One region of the Bacillus sp. GW821-FHT11D08 genome, then DNA from elsewhere that is predicted to be linked to it. Evidence: riboswitches for the same ligand, from Rfam matches in the RefSeq annotation. Region 1 holds a riboswitch; the other holds the start of a gene.
What was found. A riboswitch is a leader RNA that binds a small molecule or an ion and turns the genes downstream of it on or off. The one in region 1 is predicted to bind thiamine pyrophosphate.

Region 1 (3,141 bases):
CGGTTGGGAGTCATTTTGTATATCCTCGCAGTGCGGCTGTCATTTTGGCTGTAAATTTTGTGCAACAGGAGATATTGGTTTAAAACGCAATTTAACGTCAGATGAAATGACTGACCAAATTTTGTACTTTCACTTAAAAGGACATTCAATTGACAGTATTTCTTTTATGGGAATGGGAGAAGCATTAGCGAATGTACAAGTTTTTGATGCTTTACATGTGCTTACAAATCCGAAGTTGTTTGCTTTAAGCCCTCGCAGGTTATCTATTTCGACCATAGGTATTATTCCGGGCATTAAAAAAATCACTCAGGATTATCCGCAGGTCAACCTGACGTTTTCATTACATTCTCCTTTTAATGAACAGCGAAGCAAGTTAATGCCGATTAATGAACGCTACCCGTTATTGGAGGTAATGGACACATTAGATGAGCATATACGTGTGACCTCAAGAAAAGTTTATATTGCTTATATTATGCTGCCGGGAGTTAATGATTCTATTGATCATGCGAATGAAGTAGTAAATCTTTTAAGAAGCAGATATAAGAGAGGGAACTTGTTCCATGTAAACATCATTAGATATAACCCGACTGTTAGTTCACCTATGAGATTTGAAGAAGTAAATGAGAAACAAGTTGTAAACTTCTATAAAAAATTAAAGTCAGCAGGAATTAACGTGACCGTCAGAAGTCAATTTGGCATTGATATAGATGCTGCTTGCGGACAATTATATGGAAATTATCAAAAAAATAAGAACCAATAAATCAGGTGCAGAACTCGGTTTGACTTCATATTATTTCATTTGATAACATAAAATGGTTATTGTGATTGAAAAAAAGATACCCGTTTTTATAAAAAAAGGAGTCATAACGTTGCTGAAAAGGTTTTTTCTTGTTTTTCTTACACTGATAATGTCTATATTTGCTGTATTCGCGGCTGCTGAAGAGTCTCCCGGCGATCGTGTCATTTCTTTTGACGAGCCTATGATTTTATTGATCTCACTCGGAATCATCTTATGTTTGTTCATTCCTCCATTCGTCATGTCCTTTTTTGGCAGTTTGGTTGTGAGAATCATATCCGGAGTCTATCAATGTTTTATCGTCCTCACGTTTGCGGGGCTCATTCCGATTGGATTTCTGATCCCCAATGGCTTTTTGACAATTCTTGCTGCCGTACTGGGGACTTTGGTCAGTTCAGCGAGTGTTGCCGTGACCTTATTCGTTGGCAGGAAAAAAGAGGCCGGAAGGTTTTAAAACTAGTGGGTAAGCTGCAATATTGAAGGGAAAGTCATTGTTTGACTATTTATATGGAATAGCATAGAATTAAAGTAAATATTTATAAAAAGTCACTAGGGGAGCTTTAATAGCTGAGAAGAGACAATACGTCCTGACCCTTTGAACCTGATTTGGTTAATACCAGCGTAGGGAAGTGAAAAATTAGAGAGATTCTTTATCTTATCTATATTTAAGCCACTTTCCATAGAGGAAAGTGGCTTTATTTATTTTGAAAGGGTGATATGAAGTGGCGACTAAAAAAGTTTTTCTGGCAGGGCCTTTTAAAAGTTTAGTAGATGAGAAAACTGGATTGATGAGTGCGTATGAGAGGGGAAAGCTGGAATCATTAATTTCCTTTTTTGAGAATGAAGGATGGCTGGTTCATAATGCTCACAAGCGGGAAGGGTGGGGGAAAGATTTCATGACACCCCTTCAATGCACTAAAATTGATTTTGATGAAATAAGTACTTGCGACCTTTTTGCAGCATTTCCCGGATCACCCGCTTCTCCTGGAACACATATAGAAATTGGATGGGCTTCCGCCTTGAAAAAAAAGATCGTGCTATTTCTAGAAAAGGACAAGGATTATGCTTTCTTAATTCAAGGGTTACATGCAGTGGCGGATGTTGAGTACATCAGCTATAAAGATACAGATGATTTATTAGAGAACATTAAAAATACCTTTGCAGCATATAAGGCGGAATCTCAATGAGAAAGAGAACTTTTCATGAAGCATATACGGAAACGCTGTATGACATCTATCACAACCCTGAATTTTTCAATTCACCGCGCGGACAAAAAAGCAGAGAACAATTGAACTACCATCTGACTCTGGAAAATCCAATAGAACGTGTCACTTATTTATCCTCAAGAAAAACCAATATCGTGTTTAATTTTGCTGAAGTGCTATGGTATTTATCGGGGAGTAACGACTTAGATTTTATCAGTTATTACAATAAAAAAATGCCTTCATACTCAATGAATAAAAAAACATTAACAGGCACTGCGTACGGGCCTAAAATATTCGAATTCGGAAATGCAAAACTAAATCAATGGAATAGAATAAAAAATCTTTTGACACAAGAAGATATTGATTCAAAAAGGGCATTTATTCAAATATTCGATGCTTCGGAACTCTTCGTTTTAGAAAATATAGATGTTTCCTGCACAATCGGTTTGCAGTTTTTTGTGAGGGAAGGCGAATTATACATGTCTTCTGTCATGCGTGCAAATGATGCTTTTCGCGGGATGATCAGTGATCTTTTCTCATTTACCTTCATGCAGGAATTAATGGCCAGAGAACTGCGTGTAGAAGTCGGAGAATATTTTCATAATGCGGGATCAATCCATATTTATGATTTAGATCATGAATGGGCGAAAACGGTGCTTGAAGAAGCTGAAAATCACCATGATATTCCGGAATTTGAATTTCCGAAAATGCCTGAGGGAAATAACTGGCCGTCCATTGAAACAGTCTTAAAGTACGAAGAATTACTTAGGAAAGATCAAATTTCTATGACTAAAAACGATATTGAAATGCTTGATTTACCTGATTACTGGAAACAGATTCTTTTCCTTTTCAGTATATACCAGCATATTGCATATAAACGGGATATGGATCATTTTCTATTTCAAAGTTTACTTCCTATATATCAATTTTTCGTCAGGAATAAGTGGTTTCATTATTTCTCAACTGAGCAAAAGGAGGAAATTCAATGAAAACTTCATGGAAAGAAGACAGTGTTGCTGGTAAATTCGATGCTTATAACGACGTTTTAGAACAAACGTTAGGTTTTGAGTTTGTTTTTCGTACTTTTGATAAAGCGGAGATTAAAAAGGTGCTCGATTTCGGATGCGGTCCAGGAAAGGT
Region 2 (3,141 bases), on a different contig from region 1:
TCAGCGCCATAGCGCCGCGCCCCTTTTGCATACGCTTTGCAAACATAGTACGGTTCGACATGGACATCGTCTTTTATAAAACTTGCGCCTAGAATGTCTTTTGAAGCGTAAGGCTCTTTTTCAAGGGCATCTTCCGCTGAAAGCCAGGTGACGGAAGGTAGATCATCCATCTTCCGCAGACGGGCGATATCTTCTTCGGTATACGCCAGTTTAAGCATTCCGCCGTTATGGCGCCTGATGTCAATGCCGCAAGCTTCCTCAAGCTCTTGCCCCGCCGCTTCATACAGCCTTTGACTGTGCATGGCAAAATCAAAAAACGCATCCCGGTTTTCACATTCCGCATGAGCGCCCAGCATTCCCGCGGCAGCGCTTGTCGTTTTTCGGCCGACTTCTCCGGCTTCAAACAAGACAACGTTTTGCTGCGTCTTCGCCAGCTCATAAGAAATGGCGCACCCGATAATTCCGCCGCCGATCACCGCCGTATCATAGTGCTTCTTCATAATCGGCCTCCCTTACCGCGCGTGCATACCGTTTTGCCGCCTCCTCAGGATTTTCAGCTGAGAAAATGCCTGACATGACGGCAATTCCGTCCGGCTTCGCCTGCTTTGTGTGTCCGATCGTCTGCAGTGTCATTCCGCCGATTGCGATAACGGGGATGGAAAGCGTGCGTTTGATCTCTGAAAGCAGGCTGATGCCTCTTGCTTCAAGTCCTTGTTTACATTCGGTTTCAAATACATGGCCGAACACCACATAATCCGCATCTTCCTTTTCAGCTTGGATGGCTTCTTTCAGCGAATGAACCGAACGTCCGATATGAAGATGGGGAAATCTGCTTCGCACCTGCTTTACGGAAAAGCTGCGGGACGGAAGCTGAACACGGTGTATGTTGGCAAATAGCGCGATATCCGCCCTGTCATTGATGATCAATTTGTCCTTATCCGCACCGCCCTTTTTCAAAAGGGACAAAAGCTGCATGATTTCTCCCGCTGTTTTATCCCGCTCACGGATATGGATAAAGCTTACTTCGCGCTGAATCGAAAGAATATCCTCGGCCAGCTCGGCAACGGATTTGCGATTATCAGTTACCGCGTGCAGCTCCAAAAGATTCCACCTCTTTTCCGCCCTTCTCGGACCAGCCTTCTTTTTGATAGGCCATTCCCCAAAATTGATATTCATAATAGCTTGAAATCACAAAATTCTCTTTCATTTTCGCGCGGATGTCCTCTGTGCTGTTTTCAGCAATCTCGTCAAAACGGCTGATCTGTTCTTCGACTTGCTGTCTGAACCAGTCTCCGCCGTATGTACCGATCCATTTTTCATAAATCGGATGCTCCGGTTTGCACTCCTTTAAGTGTTCGCCGACTTCATAATATAGCCAATAACAGGGCAGAAGCGCAGCTAATATTTCTCCAAAATTGCCGCTCATCACCGATCTGTACATATGAGACGTATAAGAATAGGCGGTCGGTGCCGGTTTAAATGCCGCACGCTCTTCTTCCGTAATCCCTAAAAGCTCCGTAAACTCGCGGTGCAGCGCCATTTCCGCTTCATATGTCCCTTGAGCGTGGCCCGCCATCCTGCCCGTCGTAAACAAGTCTTCGGCATATGCGGCGCCGAACGCCTGAACTTTTGCAAAATGCGTCAAATAGTAGGAATCTTGCAGCACGTAATAGCTGAAACGGTCTATCGGCAGGCTTCCGTCACCGATTCCCGTTACAAACGGATGAACAAAACTTCCGTCCCACCATTCGGCAGCCGCCTGTCTGCATTCTTCAGAAAATGTCATTATGTCTTCCCCCCTGATAAAATAAAAAAAACCACCTTCCCGCATCGGAAAAGTGGTTTGGAATTTAAATGGATAAAAGGAACCCCCAAAAAATACCGCTCCACTTCCCTACGCAGGTCTGAACCTGTTCAAGTTATGAGGGTCTAAAAGTCTCACTTTTATCTCAGCCCTTATGAAGGACACCCCTAGTGGTCATACGATTATTGATTTATTTGTTATGCCTTCTATATTATCACGAATTGCAATTTGGTCAAGCTTCAAGGATTTTTCTCAGTTCCGACACGTAGTTGCGCGAGCCCGTGACGATGAGACGGTCTCCTGTTTTCAGCCGCGTGTCTCCGTGCGGAACGATGCTGTCCACACCTCTGAAAATCCGGACGAAAATCACATCGCCCATCAGCGGAAATTCTCGCAGAATGATGCCGTTATACGCCGGGTTTTCCAGATTGATCTGATATAACGAAGACTCCTCATTCGTCAGGAGGCTCATCACGCCCGGCGCCTCAATTAATGCGCGCAAGAGCGTCTTTGTAGACAGAAGGATAGAAAAAATACTGATGCCCTCTTCTTTCAGTTTTGTTTCATGCTCAACCGAGCCGACGCTTGCGATGATACGCTCAGTCCCTTTCTCTTTCGCTATTAAGGCGATTTCAGCGTTCACATCTTCATTTCCCGTCGCCACGACAAGAATATCCGTTTTGAAAATACCGTGCGACTCAAGCGTTCCGGGCTCGTAATCAGAAATCGTGTCAACCGAAAAAACGGATTCCGCAAGCGTTTCCCCGGCATTTTCCTGATACACATGGACGACCCGTACTTCATATTCCTCATCGGGCAATTCCAGCGTAACCGGAAGCGTCATCTGGTTGGCGCCGATAAATGTAATGCGCTTTTTTTCCTGCGGCGCACTTTGCCGTTTGTATAATTTCTTAAAGCCGATCGGCGTGATGATGCTGGCAATAACCGCAACTAAAGTCAGCGCGCCGGACATATTGGCGCTGATAATGTGGAGCCTTTCTCCGATCGTAGCCGCCGCGATAACAAGCGACAGCGTGGACGTCAGCAAAAAGCCCGAAGCAAACACGGTTCTTTTGTCATACCATTTCTTTAAATAAAACACCGGGAACATTTTGCTGATAAACAGCGCAAGCAGAAGCAGCGGAATCATCGTTAATGTTTTCGGATCTTGGAAAAGCGTCCAAATGTCCAATTTCACCCCGACCATGACGAAAAAGATCGGAATTAAAAACCCGTAGCCGAAGGAATCAAGCTGTTCCACCATTTCTTTATTCGGAGACAGAAGCGATACCAGAACGCCTGCCAAAAACGCGCCGAGAATATTTTCCGCCCCGAGA

Region 2: another riboswitch for thiamine pyrophosphate. It lies ahead of tenA (thiaminase II); the one in region 1 lies ahead of AC1RRX_RS17390 (TIR domain-containing protein).

What each region holds. Positions count from the first base shown of each region.
Region 1 covers NZ_JBXARS010000009.1:154,564-157,704, forward strand. The annotation lists gene AC1RRX_RS17380 (Cfr family 23S rRNA (adenine(2503)-C(8))-methyltransferase) at 1-760, shown strand, start outside; gene AC1RRX_RS17385 (YdeH family membrane protein) at 870-1,250, shown strand; TPP riboswitch at 1,338-1,441, shown strand; gene AC1RRX_RS17390 (TIR domain-containing protein) at 1,519-1,983, shown strand; gene AC1RRX_RS17395 (thymidylate synthase) at 1,980-2,990, shown strand; gene AC1RRX_RS17400 (class I SAM-dependent methyltransferase) at 2,987-3,141, shown strand, end outside.
Region 2 covers NZ_JBXARS010000002.1:215,083-218,223, reverse strand. The annotation lists gene thiO (glycine oxidase ThiO) at 1-500, opposite strand, end outside; gene tenI (thiazole tautomerase TenI) at 484-1,101, opposite strand; gene tenA (thiaminase II) at 1,079-1,786, opposite strand; TPP riboswitch at 1,875-1,983, opposite strand; gene AC1RRX_RS04665 (monovalent cation:proton antiporter family protein) at 2,037-3,141, opposite strand, start outside.